DNA from 3 places in the Paenibacillus sp. KS-LC4 genome. Region 3 is predicted to be linked to each of the others. Evidence: riboswitches for the same ligand, from Rfam matches in the RefSeq annotation. Region 3 holds a riboswitch; each other region holds the start of a gene.
The links. A riboswitch is a leader RNA that binds a small molecule or an ion and turns the genes downstream of it on or off. The one in region 3 is predicted to bind cyclic di-AMP.
Positions count from the first base shown of each region.

Region 1: it holds a riboswitch for cyclic di-AMP, as region 3 does, so the genes downstream of both, V5J77_RS00140 (ubiquitin-like domain-containing protein) here and V5J77_RS18910 (hypothetical protein) in region 3, are expected to answer to the same signal.
Region 2: it holds a riboswitch for cyclic di-AMP, as region 3 does, so the genes downstream of both, V5J77_RS00995 (C40 family peptidase) here and V5J77_RS18910 (hypothetical protein) in region 3, are expected to answer to the same signal.

Region 1 covers NZ_CP145905.1:22,450-33,330, reverse strand. Annotated here, with positions in the region: gene V5J77_RS00180 (RidA family protein) at 1-239, opposite strand, end outside; gene purR (pur operon repressor) at 272-1,102, opposite strand; gene ispE (4-(cytidine 5'-diphospho)-2-C-methyl-D-erythritol kinase) at 1,186-2,040, opposite strand; gene V5J77_RS00165 (small, acid-soluble spore protein, alpha/beta type) at 2,185-2,373, opposite strand; gene V5J77_RS00160 (Veg family protein) at 2,548-2,817, opposite strand; gene yabG (sporulation peptidase YabG) at 3,021-3,911, opposite strand; gene rsmA (16S rRNA (adenine(1518)-N(6)/adenine(1519)-N(6))-dimethyltransferase RsmA) at 4,015-4,929, opposite strand; gene rnmV (ribonuclease M5) at 4,939-5,487, opposite strand; gene V5J77_RS00140 (ubiquitin-like domain-containing protein) at 5,821-6,966, opposite strand; cyclic di-AMP (ydaO/yuaA leader) riboswitch at 7,211-7,418, opposite strand; gene V5J77_RS00135 (TatD family hydrolase) at 7,603-8,376, opposite strand; gene V5J77_RS00130 (HD domain-containing protein) at 8,399-9,694, opposite strand; gene V5J77_RS00125 (AbrB/MazE/SpoVT family DNA-binding domain-containing protein) at 9,975-10,229, shown strand; gene rsmI (16S rRNA (cytidine(1402)-2'-O)-methyltransferase) at 10,349-10,881, opposite strand, start outside.
Region 2 covers NZ_CP145905.1:214,912-225,792, forward strand. Annotated here, with positions in the region: gene motB (flagellar motor protein MotB) at 1-369, opposite strand, end outside; gene motA (flagellar motor stator protein MotA) at 353-1,153, opposite strand; gene V5J77_RS00965 (hypothetical protein) at 1,317-1,610, shown strand; gene V5J77_RS00970 (EAL domain-containing protein) at 1,782-3,065, shown strand; gene V5J77_RS00975 (PLP-dependent aminotransferase family protein) at 3,199-4,662, shown strand; gene V5J77_RS00980 (aminotransferase class I/II-fold pyridoxal phosphate-dependent enzyme) at 4,731-5,942, shown strand; gene V5J77_RS00985 (GNAT family N-acetyltransferase) at 5,991-6,455, opposite strand; gene V5J77_RS00990 (deoxyribodipyrimidine photo-lyase) at 6,521-7,957, opposite strand; gene V5J77_RS00995 (C40 family peptidase) at 8,092-8,562, opposite strand; cyclic di-AMP (ydaO/yuaA leader) riboswitch at 8,564-8,735, opposite strand; gene V5J77_RS01000 (hypothetical protein) at 9,249-10,064, opposite strand; gene V5J77_RS01005 (M1 family metallopeptidase) at 10,080-10,881, opposite strand, start outside.
Region 3 covers NZ_CP145905.1:4,480,452-4,491,332, forward strand. Annotated here, with positions in the region: gene V5J77_RS18895 (GTP cyclohydrolase II) at 44-805, opposite strand; gene V5J77_RS18900 (helix-turn-helix domain-containing protein) at 1,044-1,370, shown strand; gene V5J77_RS18905 (arsenic transporter) at 1,800-3,164, shown strand; cyclic di-AMP (ydaO/yuaA leader) riboswitch at 3,374-3,540, shown strand; gene V5J77_RS18910 (hypothetical protein) at 3,545-3,964, shown strand; gene V5J77_RS18915 (glycoside hydrolase family 2 protein) at 4,064-6,619, opposite strand; gene V5J77_RS18920 (glycoside hydrolase family 2 protein) at 6,657-9,197, opposite strand; gene V5J77_RS18925 (sugar ABC transporter substrate-binding protein) at 9,356-10,687, opposite strand; gene V5J77_RS18930 (carbohydrate ABC transporter permease) at 10,829-10,881, opposite strand, start outside.

The sequences.
Region 1 (10,881 bases), 1.8 Mb from region 3:
GTTGCTTTCACTACATTTTGCAGTGTCGCTCCCGCTTCGGCAAGCACAGCCTCCAGATTGCGAAACACTTGGTTCGCCTGCACTGTAATATCGCCTGTCACAAGCTCGCCAGCCGCGTTAAGTGGAATTTGCCCCGATGTAAAAAGAAGTCCTCCAAGCTGAATCGCTTGTGAATAAGGTCCGATAGCGGCAGGCGCCTTATCTGTTGCAATAACCTTCGGTTCTAAATGCTGAGACATCATTTATTCCAACCCTTCTTTAATTATACTCGTTATTCTGTGCGAAAATAATTGCCTGGTATGACCGTCGTCTGCTTGGTCTTCAAATCTACAGCCGCCAGCTTAGCAAGCGACACATAATCTTCAAGCAGTCGTTCCTCAAGCTCCACCTCGCCCGATTCTACAAATACGCCAACTCCAGCAACCGTCGCCTTGAATTCAAAGAGCAGATCCATCATCCCTTGAATGGTGCCGCCTGCTTTCATGAAGTCATCAATAATAAGCACGCGGGACTGCTCCTTAAGTGCGCGCCTAGCAAGCGACATCGTCTGAATGCGTTTATTAGAGCCGGAGACGTAATTAATGCTAACCGCAGAGCCTTCCGTCACCTTATTATCTCGACGTACGATAACGACAGGCAAATTCAGACAGGCAGCGGTTGCGTAAGCAAGCGGAATACCCTTCGTCTCTACCGTCATAATGACATCAATTTTCCTAGCGGCAAAAGCGGTCGCAAACATGCGGCCGATATCAGCCAGCAGCTCAGGCTGGCCGAGCATGTCCGTCATATACAAATAACCGCCAGGGAGCACCCGTTCAGGCTGCTCCAGCTGACGGCAAATATTATTCATAATGCCCAGTGCATCAGAGGCATGCATCTTCGGTGCGAATTTTACGCCGCCTGCGGCGCCCGCAAGGGTGTTAAGCTCGCCAATGCCCTCTTCTTCAAATACTTCTTTAATGATCGCCAGATCCTCGCTAATGGATGATTTGGCTGACTGATAGCGATCCGCAAAAGCTGTCAACGAGATTAACGTATGTGGGCGACTTAGCAGGTATTGCGTCATCTCTACCAGTCTTGCGCTGCGTTTTAACTTTTTCAAGGAATTCTCCCCCTGCTAAAATCCGAATATTATAATGTTAATATAACATTTTTATACGGATTTTAGCAAGGGAAACGTCACTTTTATGTTAGCATTCTTACCACGTAAACTTCCTTGCAAAAGCCGCGCAGACCATTATAAATACGTGGAAGCTTGCCTTCTTTCGATACTAACCCGAATACCGTCGGCCCGCTGCCTGACATTAACACGCCATCCGCTCCGAGACGAATCATGCTCTCCTTGAGCTGGCGCACCTCCGGATATAGATCAAGCGTTACCGATTCCAGCACATTGCCAAGTCCCCCGCACACATCGGCGAAGGAGCCGCGCTGAATAGCTGACACCATGTCGGCAGCAGACGGATGCTGGTCAATGCCCGCTACCCGAAACTTGCCGTACACGTCTGCGGTGGAAACATTAATGGGGGGCTTCGCAAGGACGACCCAGCACTGCGGCGGACTCTCAATCGGCTCCAGACGCTCCCCGCGTCCGGTAGCGATGGCAGTCCCGCCGGTTACGCAGAACGGGACGTCCGAGCCAAGCTCCGCACCAAGCGTGCACAGCTCCTGCTCAGGGATATTTAACTGCCACAGCCTGTTCAGCCCTCTAAGGGCTGCTGCCGCATCACTGCTGCCGCCGGCAAGGCCAGCGGCAACCGGAATCTTTTTGTCCAAATGAATATATACACCTTTACGCACATCATAGCGGTCTTTAATAAGCCGCGCTGCCTGAAACGCCAGGTTCTTCTCATCTAAAGGTATGTAGCCGGCCTGGCTCGATATAATAATCGTGTCGCGCGGCAGCTCCTGCATTTCGAGACGATCTGCAAGGTCTACCATCGTCATGATCATCTCGACCTCGTGGAAGCCATCTTCACGCTTACGAAGCACATCGAGCAACAAATTGATTTTAGCCGGAGCTTTTTCATAAATTTTCATCCTAAGCTCTCCCGTTCCTATCATTAACTTATCCAATATTATAGCAAACGGGCAGAAGAAAAGCTAAGAGTCCTGCCGCTTATATGCAGAGCGGCAACTCTTAGCCGATTATTTGCGTTTCTTCGTTGCATTCCAGATACCCAGTTAAGGCCGATTCATTCCATTTGCCGCGGCTTGCTCGGCCATCTGGATCGCCCGCTTTACCATATTGCCAGCATCTTTGGCGCGAATGCCGCCCCAGCCTTCCTTTTGCACCGTATCATAAAAACCTAAATCCTTCGCCAGCTCATACTTCAATTCCTCGGACATTACACTGCGTCTTCTGCGGCTCATGCGTGAGGCCCCCCTTATTGGCTGAATTGGTTACGCCCCCTTAGTATGCGACAACCCAGCCGCCCTATACGCATGACCACCAACCGAACGATTCCAGCTTGAAAAATGAAAAAAAACGCGAAGAACTATCGTCTCCGCGTTTAGTATAGCCTATCGGCATCTATAGATCTAATGTTATGTCTGGGTAATTCGGACTTGACCTTCATCATTGCATACGGTCACTTCCACCGACTCCGTCAGTATATCCGCATAACTGTAGGAAACACGCTTGAATGACTGCGATTCCTGATCCAGTTTAACAATGAAAACAGAAGGGTAGGTTTCTTCCAACACACCGGTGCGCTCAACGGTCTTACGACGACCGCCATTTGCTCGCAGACGAATCTTGGAGCCCACATGAGCTTCCAAATTGCGTTTTATATCCAGTAGGGCATTTTTTGCCATTGTCCACTACCACCTCTTTCCTTGTCCATTATAACAAAAGGGGGAGGGGTTGTCAAACAAGGCAAAATATTATATCAGTCAACCGATTTAATTGTCAACGGTGTTTTCATCCATTTTTATCATTCCATGAATAATTTTTCGAAAAATTATAAAATCAAAGGAGCCGAGAACGGTTGCGAGTCTCAACTGCACTCGGCTAATTGTTAAGAAATGCTTTGCAAGGATGACTCAGCTGCCTTCAATTTAGGCTTTGGCAAGCCAATGCGGTACCTTCCGAGCGTCTCAATGCCGCCTACGCCATCAATACCGCTGATCGTGCCATGAATGACATCTGCCAGGTTAATGGTATCGCGTATGGACGTATAGCTTGCTTTGATTGCAATGTATACCGGGTCTAACGCATGAATCAAAATTCTCCCGGGCGAGCTAGCAAAGTTCGATCCGGCTTGCAGCAGCGCTTCAAAGTGCGACTGGCACGCTCCTGCAATGACGACAAGACCGTCGCGATTCTTCTCATACTCCCGTGCTACGCGAACTGCGTTATAGAAGCTCTGCGAGTTTTTATAGCTGCTCAGGCTGTGCAGATCTGCCTCCAGCCTTGTTTTCAGCACGCCATCATGCCCTGTAATGACCACAATATCCGGCTTCACTTGAGGCAGCAGCCGGTAAAGCAAATCAGCCATCTGTGACTCATGCGCATGCACGCCATGAGCCGGCACATTCATCGTCTGGTACAGCTGCATGCTTTTACGCAAATAATTGCCGTCGCCATCCAAATGCAGCACTTTGCCGGGCACCTCAAAGAAAGGCTGGCTTTGTGGCATCGCATGCCGAATATCCGCCTTCACCTGAACGGCCATTTGCTCATGCTGCTGACGTATGCGGCTGAGCGAGTCGTTTACTTTCACTCGAACCAGCTGCGTAGCTTTTTCTTTCTTTGGATCGCGAACAACCGATAAATCAGGAATCGGCGCATCCGCAAGCAAACGGTAATCCGTGCCTTTCAACAGGGCATGATCCGTTCGAACAGCTTCTACGCGGAATAGCACGTCACCGCCATACGATTTGCGGACGACCAGCTCCCCTTGCTCCATAGGTAAATCACCTCTTCGTCTATCCTATGGGCAAATGGCGTGTAGTGTGCGGAAAAATCAAACGGGCGCCCCGAGGCAATTGCCCGGCGGCGCCCATCTTTATTTAGCCTCTCCAGCCCGCTTCCAAAAATGCGCGGCTAATTTTGGCGAATTCCTCTAACGACAGCGTTTCACCCCGCCGCGCAGGATCGATTGCAAGCCCCTGCAGCAGCGTTGTCAGCGCCTCCCGCTGTTCTTTGCCCACAAGTGCCGTCAAATTGTTATAAAGCGTCTTGCGGCGCTGTGCGAAGCTCGCCTGCACAATGCGGAAGAAATGTGCCTCATCGGGCACATCAACAGCCGGCTTATCCCGCAGCGCAAGCTTGATAACCGCCGAGTCTACATTCGGCTGAGGTATGAACACGGTATGCGGAACCGTACATACAAGCTTCGGCTCGCAATAATACTGCACAGCCACGCTTAGGCTGCCATATTCCTTGCCGCCTGGCTTCGCCGCCATCCGCTGTGCAACTTCCTTCTGGATCATGACGACGATATTTTCCAGCGGCAGGCGCTCCTCCAGCAGCTTCATCAGAATCGGGGTCGTCACGTAATAAGGCAGGTTCGCCACGACGCTAACACCCGTTACGCCGCTGAAACGCTCATCGAACAACTGCTTCAGGTCTAGCTTGAGCACATCGCCGTGCACGATGCCCACATTTGCCTCGTTTTCAAAAATATCATGCAAAATTGGAATCAGCCGATTGTCGATTTCAACAGCGGTTACGGTACCCGCAACTGCCGCAAGGCGCTGCGTCAACGCTCCGATACCTGGGCCGATTTCCAGCGCGCCTTTCGTTTCGTCAAGCTCAGCTGCACTGACAATATTGTTTAAAATATTTTGGTCAATGAGAAAGTTTTGTCCCAAGCTCTTTTTAAAGGAAAAGCCGTACTTCGCAATGATTTCCTTCGTCCGTTTAGGCGTGGCTACCTCTGCGTTCTTAACCGCGCCTTTATTCAAGCTCTGTTGTTCCGTCATACGCCCTCGTCACCCCTGTTCCTGTTGTTCCATGGCTTGCAGCGCCTTGTCAAACTCCTCGCGCGTAATGCAGAAGCTTGTGCAGCGCTTATAGAACTGCTTCCCGTTAGCGTAGCCGATGCCCAGCAGCTTGCCCATAACCAGCCGCCGTTTCGCCGCTTCCTCATGCACGATTAGGCCAGCCGCCATCAAATCATCCCAAGTAATGCTCCCCACGCTTGCAGCCGTTTCTGTCCGCAGCTCCGAGAGCGCCTGCCTGATCGCATCAGGAGCCGCATTCTCAATGCCGATATCCCCTTTATAGGAGGCTAGCTCCTGCGGTAAGAAAGCATGCTTGCAGCCCGGCACGCGCTGAGCGACAATTTTGCGAATGCGCTCTCCTGCATGGTCCGGATCTGTAAATATAATAACGCCACGGCGCTCCTGTGCCAGCGCAATGCGCCGCAGCACATCCTCGCCAATGGCCGATCCATTCGTCTCGATCGTATCGGCTTCAACGGCCCGCTTAATCGCTACCGTATCCTCTTTGCCTTCTACTACAATCATTTCCTTGATCACATCGAACAATCCTTTCACAAAGGGAAACTTATACATGCTTATATTTCAAAAAAATGGGCGATTGCTGCAACAACAACCCGCTCATTTACGTCTGTTATATTATACCCCCAATTAACGATTCAAGCGAATCCTACGCAAACAAAAAGAAGAGGCAAGGCCTCTTCCGTAACCTGTCATATTTAGCTTATGATTGCGATAAACTAGAGCACAATCAAAGTGAAACGGCGGTCACCTTCCTCAGGCGGCGCAGCGCGTTTCTCTCCGAGAAATATAAGCCTAATGATAAATGTGAAACTTATGAATCGTTGTATTTCCATAAAGAACTGACGCTAATCAGCTAAGAGATGGCTTATTAGGACCAATCACATAGACGGTAAAACCTTTTTTCTTCCCGAATTGATTAGCTTGCTTTTCACTGTCAAAATACACATCAATCTTACTACCCTTGATCGCACTTCCGGTATCTTCAGCGCGGCGGAATCCTATGCCCTCGATGTACACCCACCAACCGAGTGGAATAACATCCGGGTCAACGGCAATCGTCCGTCCTTCCGAAACTTTAGCACCAGAGGCCGTAATACCATAATCAGGGTGGCCTTCGCTCTTGCCCGTCGAAGCTACTCCAGCTGAATAAGCGGTCAATGTGACGTTGCTAAGCACTTTTTTGGATTTGAGCGTAGTGCCGTCTACCGTTACATTGTTGCTGGTTGTCGCTGTGGACAGCACAGTAACCTTAGGCTCCGGCTTTTTCGTACCGATTGCAACGACCTGATTAACCGCAGCCGATTCGACTACCTTGTCTACCACTTTCTTGGAGACAAGCACGCCATCTTCAAACTGCTTCTCAATTTTGATCGTTACGACGCCTTCTTTGCCCGTCTGCACAATCTTCTCCTTGCCTACTTCCAGGTTCGGATCTTCCTTCTTCACAATGGTGAACGGTGTTGTGCTGGACGACTTGCCTAGCTTCGTATCGACGCGAATGACCGTTACGGTCATATCTGCGCTGACACCCGAGCCAAGCGAAGGTAATACTTTATCATCATCTTCAACAGGAATATTTAATTTCTTTATCGCTGCCTGCACGGTTTTCTCTGTCGTGTACACCGTTGATGTCTTGCCATCAGCTTTTACAAGTAGCGGTACCGCATGCTTAACCTCAAAGCGGTCCCCATCCTTTACAGCCGTATTCAGAGGTACAGATACCTCGTCATGCGGGCCAATTGTAATAGCTTGTTCATCCAGTAGGCGTTGCAGGACCCATTGTTTCGTTGAAACAACAGTTTCTTGTCCATTCACTACTACGGATACGCTTTTGTCAGCCGATCCGTACAACAACACCAAAAACATGAAAGTCATAGCGATTGAGATCGTAGTACTCAAAAGAATCAAACGCAAGTTTTCACGCTTCCATCGCAATGCGAAAGACATGCTGGATGATCGTTTCCCATGGGTCTCACTTGCTTGAATAATGCCCACTTCATCGGTCCTCCTTCATAGCCCCGCCGTCGAATTACGCATGATACCATTGACGCGACTATAGTATATTGGCGTGCTTCTAGCACGCTCCAGTATATTTCCTCTGCAACCTCCTAGATTTACCCTATGACGACGATTTACCCAATATTCAAAAATAAAAAGAAAGCCCGTCGACAGAGGATCTGTTTCGTGGCTTCCTGGGAATGTCGAATAGACTATTCAGGAAAGGTGAATGCACGAGGTTGATCACTCTCTATAAACGCTTACGAGGTTAGCTGTCGGGTTCGGGCAAGAGAGCTGCCCTATCGTCGGAAGAATGCTCATGGCAATCCCCGCCAAATTCACCCCTAGAAGAAATTCAAGTGCGCGTGCAATGTGATCCGCAATTTCCTCACAGCAACGTGCCTGGTTCCCCCGCTCTCCAAAGTTCGAAGATTAAGCGCAAACTGGAAATCCAATACAAAAATTTAAAGCTCTGAAATGAATCATACCTTCATCGGAGCCTAATTGTAAAGATCAGATAAAAACCGATTTAAGCGAAATTTTAGGATATTTACGGAAAAGAGAGTCTATTTCAGCATGAAAAATTAGTTTTATCGCCGGAAAGGTCACTTATTCTCGCTTTTATAGCCATTTTTACTTAATTCCAAAACATTTTTTACCGTTTTCGGTTGTCAAATTGGCGATTTCGGCCACCGATTTTCCTAATATTTCTGCTGCCGCTTCCGCAACAAGCGACACATAAGACGTCTCATTTCGCTTCCCTCGGAAGGGATGAGGGGTCAAATATGGGGCGTCCGTTTCGATCAAAATTCGGTCACTCGGGACCATCGCGAGCACCTCTTTTGGTACCCTTGCATTTTTGAATGTAAGCGGTCCCCCAAACGAAATATAGAAGTTCATATCGAGGCATTTTTGAGCCGTTTCCGGACTCCCTGAAAAACAATGCATAATGCCGCCAACTGCTGCGGCATCCTCCTCCTTCAACAGCTTGACAATGTCCTCATGAGCATCGCGATTATGAATAATAATTGGTTTTTTTAGCTTTTTTGCCAAGCGAATCTGCTCCCTGAATACGCGGTGCTGTACGTCCTTAGGAGACGTATCCCAATGATAATCCAGTCCAATTTCGCCGATAGCTACCACTTTAGGGTTAGAGCAAAGCTCCTCAATCCAGTTAAGATCCTCTGGCAGCATGTCAATGCTGTCAACGGGATGCCAGCCGACCGCTGCATATATAAAATCATATTTTTCTGCGAGTGCAAGCGTAGTTGGAATCGTTTCTCTATTGAAACCAATATTAACCATCAGGTCTACTCCTGCTGCACGCGCTCTTTCGATAACGGCCTCGCGATCTTCGTCAAAATGCGGGGAGTCCAAATGCGTGTGTGTGTCGAATAAAGAAATCATAGCTGAGCAAGCTCCTTCTATACTATATTTTAAATAATTTTCGTACTTTATCGCTTAATTGATCTGCAGCAGCACGCAGCTTATCTTCCGGATAATACAAATGGGACTGGCCCTGATGAAGCCCGGTGATGGAGCGAATAATGTCGGATTTCGTGGAAATTTCACTGACAGCCTCATACCCGTCCATTAACAAAATCGGCGTTTTTTCCTCCTTTCCCCCTTTTTTCGTATCAGGCCGATACACATCATAGGGTTGATCAAATGGAAAATCAATTTCCATATGATAATCCGGATTCAATCCAACTGCCGCAAATTGTTGTCTTACTTCATTAAAGAGGCTAATATCCGGTTTATCCAGCATAATGTATTTATAGAGGCGACGCGTCAGAAAACGATCACATAGCTCTGAGAGCAATTCATCGCCCTCTTCACTCCATTCTGTGAAGGCCGTTTGTAAATACGCCTCATCAAGCTTCAAATATTGTTTAACGGCAATTGTACCGTCAAGCAGTCGTCTCAGCGGCTCCGGCAGCCAGTCAAACGCATAGCCACCCTCATAAAGCTCCTTCGCTCTACGAAATATTTGTCTAAGGATGATTTCCGAGCTTCTCGTCACCGGGTGAAAATAAATTTGCCAATACATTTGATAGCGCGACATCAAATAATGCTCTACGGCGTGCATGCCACTTTCTTTAACAACAATCCTTCCATTTATAGGACGGAGCACGCGCAAAATACGCTCCAGATCAAAGTTGCCATAATTAACGCCTGTAAAATAAGCATCCCTCAATAAGTAGTCCATGCGGTCCGCATCAAGCTGACTGGAAATGAGCCCGCTGACAATTGGATTTGGATATGTCTTATTAATAACAGCAGTTACATGTTCAGGAAAGTCGTCTGCTACATTTCGTAGTATACGATTGATCTCGGTATCCTCGAGCAGGATGCTGCAGGTCCACTGCTCGTGATGCGTATCGAACACTTGCTCCAACGAATGGGAAAATGGCCCATGACCAACGTCATGAAGCAGGGCTGCGCAAAGCGCCAATAGCCGTTCCTCCTGCGGCCAGCCGGGAAAACCATTGCGCTCGAATTGCGAAATAATCTTTCGCGTAATTTCATACACACCGAGGGAGTGGGAAAATCGGCTGTGCTCAGCACCATGAAAAGTGAGATAAGAGGTACCAAGCTGCCGTATACGCCTTAATCTTTGAAACTCCTTCGTGTTGATTAAATCCCATATTGTCTGATCCTGCACATAAATATATTTATGAACAGGGTCCTTAAAAACTTTTTCTTCCGATAGCTGTCGGTTCATTCAACAAATCAACTCCTTTTGTTCTCTGATTCGACATAAAAAAGTAAGAAATATGTCGAAGATTGTCGCAAAACAGTTTCCAAAATGTCGAACCTGTTGTATTCTATAGTAAGAGTAATATGACCTTACTATATAGTCAAACTCCCTTGTTACCTGCAATTTACCTCAATAATTTCAGTTGACTATTATGGGAAACGTTGGTATTATAGTAGACATAAAAAGAGAAACTATGTCGAAAAGTGACGAATACACTTTTTGATGAGAGGGGAAACAAATTATTATGATGAAATCCACAGGTATTGTCCGTAAGGTTGATGAATTAGGTCGCGTTGTTATTCCGATTGAGCTTCGCCGCACGCTTGGTATTGGAGAGAAAGATGCACTAGAGATTTATGTAGACGGCGAGCGCATTATGTTGAAGAAATACGAGCCAGCTTGTATCTTCTGTGGCAACGCTGAGAACGTATCTTACTTCAAAGGAAAAATTGTTTGTCACATTTGTTTATCAGAAATGCCTTCACCTGTGACAAAATAAAAAAAATAGGTTATAATAACCTTATTCAACTAGTTAATTCTAACCTTTTAATACTCCTTATTGCCTTCCTGCGCTAGAACCCGGCCAGGAAGGTCTTTTTTTCTCTATTTTTTGTTTTTCTAGCGGTTTACCTCATTATAAACATCACGTCTTGATAGTCCACGATCTGTAGCCGCTTTTTTAATCGCATCCTTACGTCCAAGCTCCGCCTCATAATGCGTCACATGCTCTTCCATGCTCAGCTCCGCCCACCAAGCAGCAGCAAGCTCCCCATTATTCTCATCCGAATTACTTCCTTCTATTATAAGACAATACTCTCCTAAAGGCGGATTTTCCTCAATCCAAGCGATACATTCCGTTACTGTTCCACGCGCCATTTCTTCAAAACGTTTCGTCAGCTCCCGCACCATTGCGATGCGACGATCTCCCAGATGCTCCAGTATGGCCTCCAGCGTCTTCCGCAAGCGATGCGGCGACTCATACAGCATCAATGTGCCTTCCTGTCCTTGAAGCTGACGCAGCCAGTTCGCAAGCGACTTTTTCTCTCGGGGCGGAAATCCCGCGAACATAAAACGCTCTGTTGGCAAGCCTGATACAATTAAAGCAGACAAGGCCGCATTTGCACCAGGAATCGGAACGACGAAAACACCCT
Region 2 (10,881 bases), 2.0 Mb from region 3:
AATCTGCTTCTTAAGCTTCTCCAGATCCTCTTGCTCCTGTTTCATCAGCTCTTCGCGGCGTTTCTGCGCATCGTCCTCCTCGTCATCGCCAGAAGCTGGCTTTTGCGACGAATCTTCAGGAGACGGCTCTTGTACCTCTCTTTGATCGCCCGTAGTAATCGCAGCCGGATCAGTAAGCAGACCCGTACCGCCCGTGAAGGCGATATTGAAGGCATTGCTCATTTCCTGGAATTTTTTTACGTCGACCGAGTTCATGGAATACAATACGATAAACAGTGCCAGCAGCAGAGTGAGCAGGTCGGCATAAGGAATGAGCCAGGATTCGTCGACATGCTCCTCATGTTCTTCGTGCCTATGCTTTTTGCTCACTTGCCCCTTCCTCCTTCTCCCTCATCTTCTCACGCTCGGTCGGAGTCAGGAATACCGACAGCTTTTGGTTGATTGCAATGGTGGATACGCCGGATTGGATAGAGAGCAAGCCTTCTACCATCATTAAACGGATTTGAACCTCTGCCTTCGACAGTCGTTTCAGCTTATTGGCGAATGGATGCCATAATACATAACCAGTGAAAATACCTAGCAGCGTTGCGATAAACGCACCAGCGATGGCGTGGGACAGCTTCTCAATGTCACTCATATCCGACAAGGCGGCAATTAGACCAACCACGGCACCGAGTACGCCGAGTGTAGGCGCATAGGTACCCGCTTGGGTGAATATAAGCGCACCGACTTTATGGCGGTCTTCCGTAGCGGCAATGTCCTCAAGCAGAACGTCGCGAACGAATTCCTGATCGTTGCCGTCAATAATCATCCGCATGCCGTTTCGCAGGAAGCTATCTTCGATTTCATCTACCTTTGCTTCAAGAGCGAGCAGGCCTTCGCGGCGGGTAATGCTGGCCCATTCCATAAATTGAGTAATAAGTTGTTCACGTGAAGTTAGATTCTGAGTGCCGAATACCATTTTAAACAGCTTGCCGGTTTTTGTTAGCTCTGACATGGGGAAAGCGATCATAACAGCTGCGACGGTACCCAAGATGATAATCATGTAGGCAGCAGGATTCAAGAGACTGGAGATTGGAGCTCCCTTTACCACCATCCCGCCAAAGATACCTATAATAGCTAGAATAATACCGATAATAGTTGAATTTTTCATTATACACCCCGTCCAATACAAATTCGAAAGTTCTCTATCTTTATTATCGACAGAAGGGGGCAAGGAGATTAGACCTGAAAAGGATTTAAACAGAAAGGCATTAAAAATTGCGGAAATGCGGTAAAATGAATAATACAAATCAATGAAAAGGTGGAACCTTATTATGGGCGTAAAGCATGCAAGGGAATATGCGGATATATTGAAGGAGCTTACAACGGCGGTCAGTGCGATTGAGGGCAGCTATTCCTTTTTTGAAATGGAGAAGGAGGAGTGGGAGGCGCTGGGAGAAGACGAGAAGCAAGAGGTGATGGAGGCATTGGCCGACGATGTGTTTTTCGGGCTAGGCGAGCAAACGATGATCGAGGTGGGCGCAGGCAAAGTTTCCTACCACGCGAAGCATCATGTCATTGAGGTGGCACAGGGCGATAATATCACGCACATGGTACGTTTGATTTAGAGCATAGGTCAAGCAAGGCATTCAAGGTATTCAAGACCCGGTCTTCTGGAGGAAAATCGGACTTTGCGAACGCTGTCGCTTCTTTACAACGAATGTCGATTCCGCTACAATAGGGTCTAACTTTAACAATGGAAGAATATATGACATCGTTTTTATGTAGAGGAGCACGCGATGAAGGACCGACAAACGATGCGAAAGATACCGGAATCGCTAGGCCTTAAGGGTGAGCGGCTGGCTGCCTTCTATCAGCCTATCTTGGCCATGGACACCAGAACAATAATAGGATATGAGGTGCTGGGCAGGGCCTGTGAAGGCGAGCGCGTACGCAGCTTGGGTAAGTTTTTTGGAGACGTCTCCATTTCGGTAGAGGATCATATTGCGGTCGATCGGATTTTGCGAGAGCAGGCGATGCGCAAGCTGGGTGCAGAAAATATAGAGTCGCTGCTGTTTATTAATTTAAAGCCGAACTGGATTCATCGTTATGGGCAATCTGGCGAGCTGTTTACGCTACAGTTGATTGATAAATACGGGATTGATCCACGCCGCATCGTCATCGAAATTACCGAGGAAAGCTTTAATGGCCCGATGGATGAGCTGCGCTCCATTGTGGATCTATACCGTTCGAGAGGCTGCCTCATTGCGATTGATGATGTGGGAAGCGGCTTCAGCAGTACGGATCGCATTGCCCATATTCAGCCTAATATATTGAAGATCGACATTCATATGATCAAAAAGAGCGCGACGCACAATGGTTATTTAGGTGCCCTTCGCTCCTTCTCGGCGCTAGCCGAGCAGATCGGAGCGTCACTGCTGGCTGAAGGTGTAGAGACGCGCCAGGATTTGGTGCGTGCGATTGAAGCGGGAGCCCGCTATGTGCAGGGCTTCTTCTTCTCCAAGGCGGAGCCGGAATTTCAGCAGGCGGATCGTTTCGCCGGAGCACTGGAAGCTGAGCTTGCCGAATACGTTCAGCAGCGCTTGCGCTCCGAGACGACTTGGCAGAAGGAAGCGGCCCAGCTTGCAGCCCTCATTGATAAAGGTTGTATTTGCAGACAGGAGAGCGAGCTAGGCAGAGCAGAGGAATTTAATGGATGGATTACCGGTTTGCTGGAGCAGCTGCCGCTGGGCTGCGTTCGTATCTATTTGTGCCGGGAAGATGGCATTCAGCTATCTGCCAATTATTGCAGGGTGGAGGCTGGCGAATGGGAGCGGCAGGAGGAATATTACGGGGCGAACTGGAGCTGGCGTCCTTACTTCATTCCTACCATTGCGCAGCTGAGCGAGATGCAGCGTACTCTTGTATCGCGTGCTTACGTCGATTTGGATACATGTGAATGGATTCGGACGATATCTATTCTTGCTGGTCCCGGACTTATTTTATTTGCAGATATGAAGGATTATGAACAGCAGACGGATCGGGAGCGGGAGGACGCTGCTTGCAGAACCACGACAGGATGATAAATCCGTAGTCGTGGTTCTTTTGTTCATTTAGAGGAAAGGATATGATGATTTCATCCCTTTTCTCTATTTTTTCGCGAAACGTACAGCTTGGCTGGGTGCATACGCCAAGATAAAGGAGAGGTAATGAGAAGTGTATCATGATTTCAAGCTCATAGAAGGCCGTCCAGTATCCATTCAAGTGAAAGATTATATGAAGCGTTTGATGATAAAAGGCGCGCTGCAGCCGCATCAGAAGCTGCCGTCGACACGAGAGCTGGGCATATTGCTCGGTGTTAGCCGCAATACGGTCATCGCCGCTTATTCGGAGCTGGCTGATGAGGGCCGTGTATATGTCCTGAAAGGCAAAGGCAACTATGTGTCAGAGGATTCGGCGGGCAGCATTGCCCCGCCATCCTTGTTCTGGAAATTGCCGTGGAAGGAGCGGCTGAGCAGGCAGGCTTTGCTTGCTGAGGAGCTGGATCTCATGAAGCGCGGCATTCGCGCTGGGAAGAATACGATTTCTTTTACGAGTATTGCCCCGGATGAGAAGCTGTTTGATCTGGATCATGTGAAGCAGGCGTTTCTGGGCCGTATGTCAGTGGAAGGCCATGTACTGCTGAACTACGGCTACGCCAAAGGCTATAAGCCACTGATCGCGTATCTGATGACGTATATGGAAAATAAGGGCGTGGATGTGCAAGGCAAGGATATGCTCATTACGGCCGGCTTTACAGAAGGCTTTGATCTTGTGCTGGCAGCGCTCCGGCCCGAGCACGGCGCAGTGATCTGCGAAAATCCTACCCATCATACGGCGATTAAAAACCTCAAGCTGCATGGCTTTGACATTAAGGGCGTTACAATGGAGCCTGATGGCATTCATTTGGGAGAGCTTGAACAGGCTTTGGAGGAGCGAGCGTTCGACTGTGCTTATTTCGTACCCTCCTACCATAATCCGACAGGCATTGTGATGTCGATGGAGAAGCGACTGGCGCTGATGCAGCTCATGAGCCGATACAAAATTCCCGTCATTGAGGACGGATTTAATGAGGAGCTGCGTTACTCCGGAGCGCATATGCCGCCGCTCATCGCTTCGGCGGGCAGCGGCAACAGCGTTATTTATATTGGAAGCTTCTCGAAGGTGCTGTTTCCCGGCCTGCGGGTCGGGTGGGTGCTTGCGGACCGTGAGCTGATTGATTATTTGGAAAGCATGAAGCGGGCCCGCAACATTCATACCTCAACGCTTGACCAATCGCTGCTCTATCAATATTTGCATAATGGAAATTTGCATAAATATTTGAAGCGTGCGCGAGCGGAATACAAGCGGAAATACGAGCTGACGCTGCAAACGTGCAAAGCTTTTGTACCCTATCAGACGCTTTCGGGGGATGGCGGGCTGCATTTGTTTGTGACATTTCCAGAAGCCTGCAGCGTGCGTGAGCTGCTGGAGGCGTGCGCGCGGCAAGGCGTAATTTTTACCCTAGGCCATTCTTTTTTTACGGATGGACGGGGCAGCAATACGCTGCGACTAGGATTTTCCCGCGTGACGGATGAGGATATTGTGCGCGGTATTCGGATTATTGGCGATACGGCAAAGCAGCTATGGGGCTTTGCATAAGCAGTAAAAGAGTTAGAGCAGAGCGAAGCAGGTACATTTTATTATTTTGAAAAGGGGATGCAGGCATTATGGTGCAGTATAACGTTTCACCGCTTGTAAAGAGCTTGCCCGCTTCGGGCATTCGCAAGTTTTTCGATATGGCCGGGCAGGATGAAAATATGATTTCGCTGGGCGTAGGCGAACCGGATTTTGCAACACCGGAGCGTGTTCGCGCTGCGTGCATACGAGCGCTGGAAAGCGGTCAGACGATGTACACGCCAAATGCCGGTCTGATGGATCTGCGCGAGGAAATCGCCGCCTATTTGGAGAGCAGCTTTCGATTAAATTACGAGCCGAACGATGAGATTCTGGTGACGGTGGGCAGCAGCGAGGCGCTTGATCTAGCCATACGCACACTGATCTGCCCGGGCGACGAGGTGCTGATTCCCGTTCCCAGCTATATCGCCTATTCACCTATTGTAGCGCTGCAAGGCGGCAGTATCGTAAACGTCGAGACGCATGAGCATGAGCAATTCAAGCTAACGGCACAATCGCTGCGGGAAAAAATTACCCCGCGCTCCAAAGTGCTGCTGATTAACTATCCGAACAACCCGACGGGTGCGGTCATGTCCTATGAGGATTGGCTCCCCATTGCCGAGCTGGTGAAGGCGCATAATCTGATCGTCGTTTCCGATGAGGTTTATGCGGAGCTGACTTACGAGAGCCAGCATGTAAGCATCGCATCGCTGCCTGGCATGCAGGAGCGGACGATCGTCATCAGCGGCTTCTCGAAAGCTTTTGCCATGACAGGCTGGCGCATGGGCTATGCCTGCGGCCCTGTAGAAATCATTTCGCAAATGCTGAAAATCCATCAATACACAGCGATGTGCGCACCTATAATGGGACAGATAGCTGCTCTGGAATCACTGCGCAGTGGATTGGCCGACAAGGATCTAATGAAGGAGGCCTATAAGCAGCGCAGGGCGATGTTCGTGGGCGGCTTGCAGAGGCTGGGGCTTTCCTGTCATATGCCGCAAGGGGCGTTTTATGCCTTTCCCTCCATTGCCCATACGGGGCTGAGCTCAGAGCAGTTCGCCTTCCGGCTTATGCAGGAAGCAGGAGTTGCTGTTGTGCCAGGGCATGTATTCGGCCCGGGCGGCGAAGGACGCATTCGCTGCTCCTATTCGGTATCGCCAGCGAAGCTGTCTGAAGCTTTGGAGCGAATAGGCAGTTATATGAGCCGACTGGGGCAGGATGAACCCCTGCAACAGATGCAGCAGTTGGAGCGGATTGGCGGTTAATTGGAGTAGTGGGGCAGGGGTTAGGCAGCAAGAGGAGGGGAAGAGGCACTACGTCTCTGCCTCTCCTCCGTAGACCATGCAATGGAATTCCGCCGCGCCTTGCGGTGTTGGGCGGATATACGTATCGGTAATGCGGAAGCCTGCCTTCTCGTATACGCGAATAGCGCGTGCATTCCAGGTCAGTACCTCCAAATCCAGCTCGCTGTGTGGAGCACGTCGGCGTGCTTCCTCTATCAGCAGTTCAACAAAGGCGGTGCCCGAGCCTCTGCTGCAAAGCTGTGGATGCCGGCCGAGGCCAAGCCGCAGCACGTCATCCCCGAGCGGGAAAAACTGTGCAAAACCAACGAGCTCCCCTTGGTCATCTAAAATAGCAGCGTATTGCTTCTGGCGAAGCTCGGGATCAGCGAACTCCATTTCTGCCTTCTCCATGGCATCCCATGCTGGCCATTGATAGATGCCATAAGGCGGCTCGTATTGCCAATCGCACAGCTGGCGGGCATGGGAGGCATCCATTGCGCCAACCCTCCAGCCGAATGACCGCTTCGCTCTGCCAGAAGCTGCACTCGCTTTTGTCATAATTACACAATCTCCTTATAGACCTCAATCGCGCGAGCGCGTGAAGCCTTCAAATCTACAATGGCATGCGGCTGCGGCAGGTGGACTTGCTTATCGGACAGATGGGCAAGCTCAGGCAGCCAGCGTCTAATGTAAGTACCGCTCGGATCATGAGCTTTGGACTGTGTGGCCGGATTCATAATACGAAAGTACGGCGCGGCATCGTAGCCGAGGGACGAGCTCCACAGCCAGCCGCCCCGGTTGAGCGTATGATCATAATCAGCCAGCTGGCGACGGAAATGCTGCTCGCCCAGCGTAAACGGGCACAGCAGGTTTTTCGTCAAAAACATGGCGGTCACCATCCGCAGCCGATTCGGCATTTCGCCGGTTTCATTAAGCTGCTTCATAGCGGCATCTATGATAGGAATGCCCGTTTTTCCTCGGCTCCAGGCCTCGAAATGCTGATCGTTCAGCGCGGATAAATCAAACTTCTGCTCATAGCGGTAAAAGTCCTCATTATATTTTCCCTGATAGAGAAAAAAATCCCGCCATGCCAGCTGCCTAATCCAAGGCTCGGCTCCAAACTGCTGCTGTGCTGCTTCATAGGCTTGCCTTGCCGATAGTGCTCCCGTATTCAAATAACGCGCCAGCTGGCTTGTTTGGTTTTCCGCAAACTGGTCGCGGCTGCCTTCATAGCCCGCCAAGCGGAGGCTTAGAAATTGCTCCAGCGCATCGGCTGCGCTCAGCGTTCCCGAGTCAGTCGGCGCGATTGAAGCATCCGTGGTATCGAACACAGCAAAGGAATCAGCCGATGTGCGGTCCGCCGCTTCTGTCGCGTCCGCTGCTCCCGCTGCCCGCAAAAAGGCTGACGCAGCCGGATGCTCCCGAGGAAGACGGAAGCGCTCTGCTATGCTGGCATCTATATTTTTCAGCGTTTTCAGCTGCTTCAGTGTTGTTTCGCCCGCAGGGGAATAATGGCTTTGCATAAAGGACTGCCACATGCGGTAAAAGGGCGTAAATACCTTGTAAGGCTCACTGCGTCTGGAAAACGAATGAAGCTCCTCCAAATCGGCGAGCGGTGCATCGTCGAGCGGCAGCCAGCGACGCCCCGCTGCGTGCACAACCTGCTGGATCGCTTGGTCTCGCATCCGGGCATACGGTGTATAGTCCATGTGGACGAGAACCTCTTCAATGGGATGGGCTTGCAGCAGCGCTTCGGTAATGGCGGCGGGATCGCCGTAAAGCACATGCAGCTGCTCGCCTGCCGCCTTGTATTGCTCTACTAGGGAGGCGGCCTGCGACAAGAAGGTTCTGCCGCTGTGGCACAAGAGCCGGTCACCATCCGCCAGTGACGGGTCTATGATAAGCAGATGAATGCCGTGCTGCCCAGAGCGGCGCACGTAATCAAAGCAGCGTAAATCGTTTGAACGCAGGTCTTTGCGGTGAATATATAAATACATGGAAACGAGCCCCCTTGTGTCCGTGCTAGAAAACAGAAAAGCCGCAGGCTATTTGTCCAAGGACAAACAACTGCGGCTTTACTGATTGAGACAGCAGCTTTTCGTTATGTAAGCGAAAAAAGCATGGTCTGGCTCTATTGCTCGCTTGCGTACTTGTCGTAAGCGTCTTGGCTCATAATGCGTGTAGCTGTCACGTAACGATCAGCGTAATAAGACTCGCTAAGTTTGCTAATAATAACGCCTCTACTTGAGGAGGAATGTGCAAACTTTCCATCCCCTACATAAATACCAACGTGGGAGATGCCTTTGCCATTCGTGTTGAAGAATACAAGATCGCCAGCGATCAGGTCACTCTTCTTCACTTCGCTGCCATCATTCGATTGCGCTTGGGAAGTACGGGAAAGATCGATGCCCATTTTATCGAAAACATATTTCGTAAAACCGGAGCAGTCGAAGCCTTTCGTAGTTGTTCCGCCGCTTTGGTACGGTGTGCCGATCAGATCAGCGATAACACCGTCCATCTTCGAATCCGCGAACACGCTGCCTGCTTGGAAAGCAAGCATTAATACAAGACCAACGAGTAGTGCAGTAACCTTCTTCAAAATTTGAAACTCCTTCCGGTGCCGACGAGGTTAGCTGTGGGGTTCGGTTGTGAAGGTTCCCTATGATTTCCAAGACACTTGAATCAAGCCGTCCAAGCATCGAAATCAATTCACCCAAAGTGGTTCCCCCGTATTTCTATACCTTTGCGGTATAAAAAATTAGGCTGGTTTAATTTTGCTCTGCGCTAATAATTCGTTTTTTTCACGTGATTTCCTCCTATATGAATGAATTTCTAATAATTCTCATGTAACCTTTTGGCTCAATTTTGCGTTAAAACAAGTTTCTTGCCTAATAAATGCTCGTTCTAACACCGTTCGCAAGCAAAAAATCATTTTGTCAGTTTATATGAGAAATAGGCGGCCAATATGCTAAGAATCGTACATTTAGGCTAGAATTATAGCGTAAAATGAAGAATTAGAGAGTTTAGTCAGCATCAGTCTAGGGGGTTGGTAAATAAATAGAAGCGTGGCCTACAGATGTTAAATAACTGAAAAACCCCGATTGCGGTCTCTTGTCCGCAATCGGGGTTTTTATGAAAAGGACTTTAGAAAAATGAGAATACTAAATGAGAATTAGGGAGGACTACCCTCATTTTTCTAAGTGTAATTTCCTATTTATGGGTGAAAAAGGTCTCATAAAAGGGCCAAAAAGGAGCCTGAAACGATCTTAAAATGATCTTAAAACACGCTCAGCGCTGCTTCGATTGCAGGCAATCGTATTGGGCAGCGAGCGTCCATACCTTCAACAAGGTACGGAGGAAATGGTAGGCTTGATGCATGATGAGTGCCAGCATTCCCGCCCAAGCATAGGAAAGGCCGGATACCAAAAGCGAGGCGGCGACAGCCAGCAGCCACATCATAAGAGAGAGGCCGGCATAAGGAAAAAGATTTCGGAGCGCCATACTGAGCGAGCGCATGGCGCCCGTGCCGGAGGCGGCGCCGAGCTGCATGGCGAGCAGCAGCAGGTGAACGAGAAAGCTCCACAGCAGCCAACCGCCAAAGCCTGGCAGCGTGCTTTGCAGTAGCTCGCCCAGCGAATGGCCCTCCAAAAGCAGCTTGAAGGCGCGAGGCAGAAGGAACCAGCCAGGTGCGAAAATAAGCAGCGCGCGCAGCCAATAGAGCAGCGTCACAGGCTTCCAAGCCTTGCGAATGCCTTGAAGAAACTGCGTTCCGCCTTTTTCGTCCATATGATGCAGCGAGTAGAGCAGCCCCGCATGGAACAGCGGGCTCAGCAGCATGCGGGCGGCGAATAGGCCGCCCAGCAGCCATAGATAGGGGGTAATCATATCTGTTTTTGTCAATTGAAACTGGGCCTCGCTGAGGAACAGCGAAACGGCCGAATCCGACGGATGCTGGTGAGGAAAGCGCCGCAGCAGCGGCAGTACAGTCATATCAATAAAGCGGTAAAGGAAAAGTCCCCATAATAGCTGGTACAGGAACAACGCAATGACGATATTGAAATGGCGGATGGCGAGCCGCCAGCCTTGCTTCATATGCTGCTTCATTTGTTAACCTCCTCTCTACCAGCCTACGGATGCGAGCAGGCCTTCAATAAGCTTCGTCAGGCCGAGGCTCCACCGAATGCGCGATTGCTCTGGCACTTCTGCACGCATAAAATTGTTAATATGCCGATTGTCCAGCACATTGCTGTTTTTCGGATCGACTGCTACCCATGCGAGCGGAGCGGCATGCATCACCTTGTACTCCATATGAGACTCGGCTGCGTCCCATATTTTAGAAATGGTTTCGCCGTCGGTAAAGGAGAAAACGAGCGGTATGGGTCCGTTTTGTCCGCCATTGCGCTTGATCAGCACGGTAGACTCATAAGCCGTTTGGCCATCCTTCTGCACTTCATTCACTCGAATAGCCTCCACTGAAAAATCCGCCATCAGGCTGCCATACACATACTGGTGAAAATAATCCTGCCATTTTTCCTTCGTAACCTGCTCGACGACTCGCTGGAAATCGGACGTCGTTGGATGCTTGAATTTGTATTTTTGAAAATATGTGCGCATAATTTTTTGCATCGTCTTTGCTCCGACCTGCTTCTCAATGCCGACCAGCACAAGCTTGGCGCGCATGTATACATTTTCCGCATACTCATCGCTGTTGTGATAGGCCCATGAAGGCTGCTTAAGCGGGGCAGGAGCTGTAATATAGCTGGCCTCCATAGCTAAATTGGGTTCAACGCCATAGGCGTTCTCCATCACTTTATCCTCTGCATACGATGTAAAGCCTTCGTCGAGCCAAGCTTCTTCGAACTCGTTCGATGCGACCATTCCGTACCAATACTGATGACCAATCTCATGTACAACGGTTCGC
Region 3 (10,881 bases):
ATACATCCGTATCCTTAACTTATCTTCAAAAAATCTCCTGATCTTACAGCGCTTTGACCTGATTATCCCCATGCTGAGCTTCGAACGAATAATGTCCCGACTTCACAACCTTTGTTGTCAAATACTTCTCATTGTAGACGGACGTTTGCCCCCAGAGCGGAACACGGCGGGCAATATGCATGCCAGCTCCACGAAGCGCCTCCACTTTGCGCGGGTTGTTCGTAATAATCGACACAGGCAACGAGCGAAGCAGCTTCAAGACAGCGATGGATTCACTGTAATCGCGAGCGTCCTCAGCAAAGCCCAGCTCCAAGTTCGCATCAACTGTATCGAGTCCTTCCTCCTGAAGCAGGTAAGCCATTGCCTTACTGAACAATCCAATGCCACGGCCTTCATGATTCGCCAAATAAAATAAGGCACCCGTCCCATGCTCGATAATCATCCGCATGGACTGCTTAAGCTGAAAGCCGCAATCACAGCGTTGGCTGCCAAAAATATCGCCCGTATGGCATATGCTATGCATGCGAATCAGCGCATCCTCGCCTTCGGCAAAATCGCCATAGACGAGCACGCTGGATTGCTGAAGCTCCGCATAATGCCCCTTCGCCAGCTCACTGTATAGATCTGTTTTGTCTTGGGCGCTATTTTTCTCACGCTTTAGCCAGCTGTACCACTGAAAAATCTTTGTCTCGCCGTCAAGCTCAACCGGAAGCTGAATAGGTCCGACTACGTGGATATCGTGCGAATCGCCTTCAATCGTTTTTATTTTGTCATTTATAATAGAACGAATGGATGGTTTAATCATTGCTGTGCACCTTCTTCATCTGTATTTGATATAATAGGTTGAAAGGCTAAGCTTCATCTGCTATAAATGCACCTTGCCTCATTGAACAATCATAGGGGAACAAATTTTCGCTTACCTTTAGTAACTAATTATATATTCGAAATTCCATTACGTCAAGTTATGAGCAATCAAAAAGTTTGCTTGTGTATAAATACTAATAAAGCTATACTTAATAGCAAGTTATAATGAGGTGATCTACATGGAGAAATCCGGGCTTTGTCCGCGCCTGTACAAAGGAATGGACATAATAAGCAAACGATGGACCGGCTTGATTATTTATCAGCTGCTGTCCGGGCCGCAGCGCTTCAGCTGCATTCAAGGCGCCCTTCCCATTAGCGGCAGACTGCTGTCTGAGCGGCTTAAGGATCTTGAGAATGAAGGCATCGTAAGCCGAGCCGTCTTTCCAGATATTCCAGTTCGCATCGAATATTCGCTTACTGAAAAGGGACGTGCATTGGAGCCGGTCATTCGCGAATTGCAGCAATGGTCATCCGATTGGGTAGCGCCTATGTCCATATCCAATTAAAAAAGATAACGAAGCAGCCTCGGTCCTTAACAAGTCCGAGGTTGCTTTGCGTTTTTGGAGCGGGGACGCTTCGCGGAATTATAGCAATCTACTATTAACGTCTAGTACCCTCCATCAGTAGGCCACATATACATATATTATTCATATCTCCCCATGATAGACGTCCTCTTATATGTTATCACTAGAAAGGAGGAAACCCGATTGCTTACGATCTTCATTATTTGCTCGTCAGGCCTGTCCCTCTATTTCATTCTTAAGCCTCCTCCACCGATTAAACAGCCCACTATTATATCTCTACCCACTACGGCAACCGATAAACGCTATGAAAGCAGCCGCATAGAAGCCGCTCAGCATAATGCAGCTGCTGTGAATGAATAACCCCTTCCTGCTTCACTATGAATTTAACCAAGAATTCGAGGTGATTAACATTTGATCTCGCTACCTTCCATTATCATTTCCTTGTTTGCCTTCCTCTTCACGATCCTGCTCATTTTATGGCGCCCCAGAGGACTGAATGAAGCCATTCCTGCTACGTTTGGCGCCATACTCATCCTATTGAGCGGAGTCGTCTCATTGACGGATTTGGCACATATTAGCGCCACCGTTAGCGGAGCAGCCATCACGATTATGGCGACGATCGTAATGGCAATCGTGCTGGAGAGCTTTGGCTTCTTTATTTGGGCTGCCGAAGGGCTTGCCATTCGAGCACGCGGCTCAGGACTCAGATTATTCTGGTATGTAAACCTAATGTGTTTTCTAATGACGCTATTTTTCAACAATGACGGCAGCATTCTTATTACAACCCCGATTTTGCTCATTATGTTGCATCATATGGGACTAAAAAATCACCAAAAAATTCCATACCTACTTTCAGGAGCTTTAATTGCTACCGCCTCCAGCGCCCCCATCGGGGTAAGCAATATTGTAAATCTGATCGCGCTGAAAATCGTCGGCATGGATTTGTACATGCATACCGTCATGATGTTTATCCCCGCTACAATTGGTCTGCTGCTGCTCAGCCTGCTGCTATTCTTCTACTTTTACCATCAGCTTCCCCGGCAAGTCCCCCATTCGATTTCAATTGTCCCTATTCAATCTGGCTACCATCCTCTACTCACGCCTAACGGAAGCAAGCCCGCATCTCCCAAATTCAGCAGCCGCTTTATGAAATTAATTCTGCTTTTTGTCTTTTCTGTCCGGCTAAGCTTATTTGCTGCCTCCTATTTGCATATCCCCGTTGAGTGGGTCGCTGTTTTCGGCTCCTTGCTGCTCCTTAGTTGGCGCTGGGCTTACTTGAAAATGCCGCCGAACGACATTTTGCGTAAAATTCCGTGGCATATCCTCATTTTCGCCTTCGCCATGTATATCATTATTTACGGCCTGCACAATATTGGTCTGACGCAATTACTCGTGCAGGTATTCGAGCCGCTTGTCATGGGGAGCCTGATGAATGCAAGCATTTTAATCGGAGGGCTTGTGTCCGCCATGTCTACACTCGTCAACAATCACCCCGCGCTCATGATCGGCACGATCACCCTCACCGAAATGAACCTCGATCCGCTTTCACTCAAAATCGCCTACCTCGCCAGCGTCATTGGGAGCGATATAGGCTCACTCCTGTTACCAATAGGCACGCTAGCCTCTCTCATTTGGATAAATCTTGTTCAGAGAGCCAAAATAAAAATCAATTGGAAGGATTATGTCAAAGTGACGATTGTCGTCATTCCGCCTGTTCTGCTGTTTACTCTCGCTCTTCTTGCTTTATGGGTTGGCTGGATCTTCCCTTCGCATTAGCTCACGACAGCTTCTACATGAACGGTCAGTCCACAATGAACTGCTGTATTCATTATTCATCTGTTATTTCTACAAAATACGAGCGTTGCCTCCAAATAACGGCAGCGTTCGTTCTCATTTGAAGCAGCAGCACTTTTATTTCACTGCTAAAAGGTTTACAAATGAGCCATTAAGGTTTAATATATATCCCTAGCCGAATTCTGGCACTCTATTATTAATCGCTTAATTTTTCAATTGAAAAAGCGGGGGAACCAACGACGTGATTGAAGCGACAGCTTAAATCGCAAGGGGTGAATCCGGTGCGTTCGCGCACTGGTAGGGCAGCTCTCTGGCCCGAATCCGACAGCTAACTCCGTAAGCGAACGTGAGGAGAGATGAATATGATTGTCCTTCATGCGCCGGACGCTCCGCCTAAGGCGAAGCACGCAATGAAGCTTAAGGTCAAGCGCATTGAGCTGTTTGTTATTCCAGCACTCAATGTAGACGCCGCTGGAAACCGGGCCTGCTTGCGGGTAACGACGGACAAAGGCATTGGCTTTGGCGAAACTTTTGTAGACGAAATGGAACGTCCTAACGATTGGGGTCTGTGGTGCAGCGCGCTGAGCAGCTTTATCGGCACCTTGTCCATAACAGGCCGTTCGCTTCGGGGCGAGCAAGCGGATCAGCACAGTGTGTACAACCTGTTCGATCACGCCATTCACCATCTCAAACAGTGGACGGCAGAAATTGAACCGGATGACAGCACCTCCGAGGAGCCTATTTTACTTAGCCGCTCGTTATTCTATCTTTCTATTTTTTAACTTATTTTGAATCAACCTAACACAAAAGAACCTTTCCCACCATCATTCAGCTGACGGGAAAGGTTCTTTTTTATCGGCTATCTAACCTTCCTTGCTATTTCAAATAAAATCCGTCATCGAATGGACGGCAAGCTCGCCCGGCGATGCAGCAATGAAAGCCCGATCTCCTTGCGGATTGCGCGCATAAAACGTAATCGTACGCGGTTCATTCGGCAGTAAATCGAAATAATTGTCACTGAAAATACCCTCGATGGTCGCGGAAAGTCGAACCTGCTTCGCCAGCGTATTCGTCTCCAGAATAAAGGCCGTACCGCCGCTTCCTTCAATCTCACTTACCTTAATAACAGGAGCTATAAGTTCAAGCTCCTTCATCGGCCTGAAATAATGCTCCTTTTCCTCCACAAGCAGTCCATCCTGTCTAAGCTTGGCAGCAAGAACAACTGAGCCTAGCTCAATATCTTCTGGAAGCAGCGCCTTCAGCTCAATGGAGCAGGCCATATGACCCTTATTCGGCTGAAGCGATATGGGAACAGCAAACTTCTTCAGCACCTCGCCTGTGAAGGACCGCAGCTCTAGCCCAAGCTCGCCGATGAAGGGCTCATTTCGATCTGACAATACATAGCAATCGACACAGCTGCCGCTCGTATCATCGAAGGATACTAGCATGTCACGGAAGCTGCGCCCCGCATAATATTGCAGCGCCTTCCAGCGCCCATAATAGTCCATTCCCGCCCATGAGGCAACGGGCCAGCAATCGTTCATTTGCCAATATAACGTCCCCATGCAAAACGGCTTTTTCCGCCTATGAGCCTCAATCGCCGTCTTCATCGCTTCTGCCTGTAGCACCTGGCTCAAATACAGAAATGCCGAAAAATCCTTCGGCTGACGTAAATACATCTCCATATATTCCTTGATCAGTTGGTTGCCGCGTGCGTTTTTCTGATGCGCCAGCATCACCTCCGATTCAATCGCCATATCCGCCTCCACCGCATATTGCTGCACCGTTTGCAGCTCAGGGAAGGATTGAAAGCCGTATTCGCTCATAAAGCGCCCTACATGGACGTTATATTTTTCAAAAGGCTCTATGTTATGCCAAACGCCCCAGTAGTGTATATCACCGCTCCTCGACAAGTTGAAAGCATGCTGCTCCTTGTCTCCCGTCAGCCCGCGCATCGGCGATGAAGGCCAATACGCAATACCATTGCCAAGCCCGGCGACCGCCTGCGGCAAAATCCGATGGAATATCGCCTCATAATCGGCCCACAGCCGCTCACGCTGCTCTGGCGTGTAATCGCGTTTCCAGCCCCAGCCCATATTTTCATCATAATGCGACCAGGCTGTGTCGATTTCGTTGTTGCCGCACCATAAGGCGATACAGGGGTGATTGCGCAGACGCCGAACGTTTTCCTCCGCTTCCAGACGGACATTTTCCAGAAATGCCTCATCTCCGGGATACATGCTGCAAGCGAACATGAAATCCTGCCAGACGAGCAAGCCGTGCTCATCACAAAGCTCATAAAACGCATCCGCTTCATAAATGCCGCCACCCCAAATACGGAGCATATTCATATTCGATTGCACAGCACTCACAATTTCATGACGGTAGCGCTCATACGTCACATCAGGCAGAAAGCTGTCGTTTGGAATATGATTCGCGCCTTTAGCGAATACCGGAACGCCGTTTAGCTCGATATAAAAAGCATGACCCTGCTCGTCTTGATCGGTTACCAGCCTCACTGCCCGCAAACCCGTCGTTACGCTGCGACTGCTCACAAGCTGCTCGACTCCATCCTTTGCTTGCACAAGCCGTGCTTCAAAATGATAGAGCTCCGGCTTGCCTAGGCCTCGGCACCACCAAAGCCGCGGCTCGGTAATAGATGCCGTCAGCTCCACCGACTGCACCCCCGCGTTCAGCTTAACCTGCTGCTCCCAGCGTCTGCCGTCTGCCTCGACCCGTACCAGCCCTTGCCAAGCCCGCTCGCATTCGACCTCTGCAACTATTTTGAGAGCCGCTTGAGCGGACGTTATTTTCTGCTGCTCGATATATAGATCGGTCAGCCGTACTTCCGACCAGGCAACGAGCTTAACCTCCCTCCAAATACCGCTTGTCACAAAGCGCGGACCCCAGTCCCAGCCATAATGATACGGAGCCTTGCGGGCAAATACACTAAGCTTCTTATCGCCAAGTCCACCCAGCTCTGACTGATCATTCGTCGCTGGAAGCGAGTAGCCCAGCTTCTCAAGCTTTGGCAAATCCTCGTTTATAGGCGAACGAAATTTGACGGTTACCTCATTGCCTTCCAGCTTTAATAGCGGCTTAACATTGATTTTCCAGCTGCGGAACATATTGTCCGCCGACAGCATATGCTTGCCATTTACGTACACATCAGCATACGTATCTAGTCCTGTAAATACCAGCTCAAGCTGTGCGTGTGCAAGCATATCCGGCGTCACGCCGAACGTTGCCCGATACTCCCAATCCTGCTTGTCAATCCACTGCAATCCATGCTCATTCGTCCCGTAAAACGGATGGCCTATTTTCTCCTGCCGCAACAGATCTAAATGGACGTTTCCCGGCACTTTCGCTGGCAGCCAATCCTTCTCCCCGCAAGCTCTAAAGCTCCAATCACCTAAAATTATATTCGCTTCGTTCATCGTGTCCTCCAAAATCGTGATAGTAGATTAGAATAGATTAGTTAAAATGTATGTCGGCCTTGTCAGCATTGAGAGCGGACACTTCCAGCGTCTCAGATCGCAGAGGCTGCCCGTCTGCTTGCTGCAAGGTGACCGTAACCAGTTCACCCGGCAGCAGGTCAAAATAGTTATCGCTGAAGCGAACGTTGCCCTGCTTCACAGTGATTTTCACCAGACGCGCAACACCGCCCGAAGCCACGATTGTAATCGTCTGCTCCTGCTCATTAAACGTCGCTGCAAGGGTGCTGTTCGGCAGGCTGAGCTCCCGATGATCACGTAAATAATAATAATTGTCCGGCGCGTCCAACAAAGGAGCGGACAGCTTCACAATGACCTGCTCTGGCGCAGCATCGCCTAGCACTTCTGCCTCTGCAAGCTCGACCAATTGAATTGCCGTATTTGGCGGCAGCTTGACGTCAAAGCTCTGCTCATACACCAAGGCGCCATCAAGAGTAAAGCACTGGAACAGCACTTCGCCCTCATGCGCTGACAGCCGGTCATTAACAGCCCATACGCAGAGCGGCTGCCCTGGCTCATAATCGAGCGACAGCAGGAGCGGATGGTAAAACTTTTTCGCATAATAAAAAGAAGCCTTCGGCAGCAGCTCATAATCAATCAGCGACCAGCTCGTGCCTGGCCAGCTGTCATTATGCTGCCAGACGAGCGCTCCGCTCGTGCGATGCTTATTGCGCCTGTAATGCTCAATGCCATATTTTAAGCCCTCCGCCTGCGTGAGCATGGAGAAGTTCATATATTCTTCGATATTTTGCGGAATGCCTGTATAACCTTCCATGAGCAAAATGCCCTTCTGGTGGTTCGTATCCTTGTTGCGATGCGCCAGCTCTACGCTGCCCCAATAAAATTCGCCTTCCGGGATATAGCGCTCCAGCGTATAGCGGTTCGCCGAGGCGTGCATGCCGAACTCGCTGCTGAACAGGGTGAAATCCTTTTTATAATTTTTGAACGTGACGCCTTCAATACTGTAATCAAGCAGCGGCGCCTCGCCGAATTTGCGCGGGTACACCGAGCCATGCCATACTTGCCAATTGTGACGGTCACCGACATCAGGATCGTTGGCATCATTGCCGCCATAAGGCGACGAAGGCCAATACGGCCTGCTGCTGTCATATTGCTCCAGCACCTCCGGCAGCAGCTCATGGTAGATGCTCTCCCCATAGAAGGGACAAGTAATATCCCCGCCAGCCGACTTCATATCATACAGCCAGTCAATTTCGTTGTTGCCGCACCATAAGGCAAGCGACGGATGATTGCGCAGGCGCTTCACATTATCAATCGCTTCCTGCCTCACATTTTCCATAAAATTACGATTGAAATCGGGGAATAGTGCGTTTGCAAAGGCAAAATCCTGCCAGACGAGCACACCAAGACGATCGCATTCCTCGTAAAAAACATCCTTCTCATAAATGCCGCCAGCCCAAATGCGCAGCATATTCATATTGGAATCGACAGCCAGCTCGATGAGATCGGTATAACGCTTGTCCTTCACCGCTCCAATAAAGCTGTCTGCCGGAATCCAGTTGGAGCCTTTAGCGAACAGCTTGACTCCGTTCAGCAGGAAGGCAAAGGCGGGCTTTCCAGCCTTATCCTCCAGCTGCAGCTCAATTGTTCGAATGCCGCAGCGCTTGCGATAGCTGTCAACCTGCTCGCCAGCCGCAAGCAGCTGCACCTCAAGCTCATACAAATACGGCTCGCCAAGATCATGCGACCACCATAGCTGCGGTTGCTTTACGACCAGTTCCGCCGCCGTCTCGCGTCCGCCTTTTACGGAAATCGCCGCAGATGCCGCGACCTCGCCCTCCCTCGTAAACAGCTTGATTTCAGCAGTCAGCTGCGCCTGCTTATGATAGGCAACCGCATCAACGGCTACTCTCAAGGCTGCTGCTTCCTTGCCAGCCGATAACGTTTGAACGAATACACTGTCGAGCTTAGCGACACGTCTGCGCTCCAGACGAACGCCGCCCCAAATGCCGACGGTCACCATTCGCGGTCCCCAGTCCCAGCCGAAGTTCATCGCAGCCTTGCGCAGCCATGGACGTTCCTTCGTATAGGAGGACCACTGGAATTGCTCCTTATCCTGATGATGCAAATGCAGCGGGTCAAAGCGGACAGCAATCGCATTTTTGCCCGGACGCATGACCCTCGTCACATCAAAAACATAAATGCGGTGCATATTTTCCGCTGTTCCGATTTCCAGTCCATTGACGAAGATCGTCGCAAATGTGTCCAGCCCTTCAAAAATCAGCTCATGCCGCTCCCCGTGACCGTCATGCCGCTCATGAATCTCATAGTCGAACTGCGCTCGATACCACCACTCCTTCTGCTCGATCCAGCGGCATTTGATGTCGTTATGCCCAAAATAGGGATGCTCAATAATGCGCCGATCAATCAGTGTGGAATGCACATCGCCGGGAACGTTCGCCGTCATCCAAAAACGGTCGTCAAGTCCTGGTGCCGCTACCTGAAGAGGAGGCTTCTCCCCTACCTCAAAATGCTGCAATCGCCAGTCTGTTATTTTCATAGGGCTCTCATCCTCCAATTTATCTCTAGCTGTATGTTGAAAAAAATACGTGAAACGCGAAAAGACCCGCCTCCAATCGCTTGCGATTTATCAGCTGGGCCTTCTCCGCGCTATGGCTGTTCCACCGTGCTTTTTTTTACAATTTCAATTCGCTATCCTTATTTGCTGAGCTTCGCTTCTGCGTCTTTCCCTTTATCGAGCAGCGTTTGGTAAGCTTCCTCAAGCGTTACTTGTCCGAACATAACCGCTTCCATCTCGGATTTGTACGTTTTCACGAAATCCTCGGCACCTGCTGGAGCTGGATAGAAAGGCAATGCTTTCGGTTTGGCCGCTTCCAGCAGCTCTTTAGCAAACAAGTCACCGGACGTAAGTGTCGGCTCAAGCTCCTTGAACACCTCTTCATTGATTGGAATACCGCGTGTCAGTCCAAGCGTCTTGCCGGATTCTTTATCGGCCACGAACCATTTAATGAACGCCTTCGCCTGCTCCTTGTTAGCCGAGCCTTCGCTCACAGACAGGAAAATCGTCGATTGCGCCCAGCCGCCGCCAGCTTCGCCAATCGGAATACTGCCTACTCCAAGCTTGCCGGGAAGCAAGGATTCAATAACGCTTGCCGAGCCGACAGATGCGGTTCTCAGCATCACTTTGCCTGAAGCCATCGAATCGAGCTGCGGATCATTTTCCTTAAAGGATAGCTGCTGGTCTGCTGCGGGCACGATGCCAGCTTTGCGGAAGTCCGCATAAATTTGCTGGAACTTCATCCAAGTATCTTTATCGAGATTAAACGTCGTACCGTCCTTGAAGATTGGCCCTTTGCCTTGAGAGGTTTGATAATATTGATAAAATTCCCAAATGTTCGTCATATCGTCAATGCCGTATTGGCCCTTCGGCAGCTTCTCGTGCGCCTCTTTCGCATAAGCGAAAAAATCATCCCACGACCAGTTGCTCGCTGGAAGCTTAACTCCCGCCGCATCCAGCGCCTCTTTATTGTAGACGATGCCTTGTCCGTTATAGCTGAGAGGAACGCCGTACACCTTGCCGCCAATTTTAATATTTTCCAAAACCTGTGCATCTACGACGCCAGACAGATCAATATCGGAAAGATCCGCCAGCAGACCCCGTTTCGCATAGCCTTGAATGTAAGCGGCATCCATCTGCAGCACATCTGGCAGCGTGTTCGATGCAGCTAGCGTCGGCAGCTTCTCCCAATAACCGTCCCATGCTGTATACTCAGGCGCGAACGTCACGTTCGGATTTTTCGATGTATACAGCTCCAAATCCTTAAGCGTGGCATCATGTCTTGCCTGCGAGCCCCACCACATCATCTTCAGCTTTGCCGCAGCATCGGCATTTCCCGCAGACGAAGCCGCTGGCGCCGTACTCGCTGGAGTTGTACTGCCACCGCTGTTTGAGCCGCAGCCAGAGAGAACGAGGGGAACCGAAATCAGTGTAACAGGCAGCCATTTCAACCATTTTCTTTGTGTTTTCATGCGTAGAACACTCCCTTTTTTATATAAATGTTGTTGAAGCCGATCGTTAAGCGCAAACAGCCGAAGCCGTCCTTTGGCGGTAAAGCTAACGTTTCGCGGTAAAGTTTCGCGGTAAAGTTTCGCGGTAAAAGGCTTGAAGCTTTACCCTTTAATCCCTGTTGTCGCGATGCCTTCTACGAAATGCTTCTGGGCGA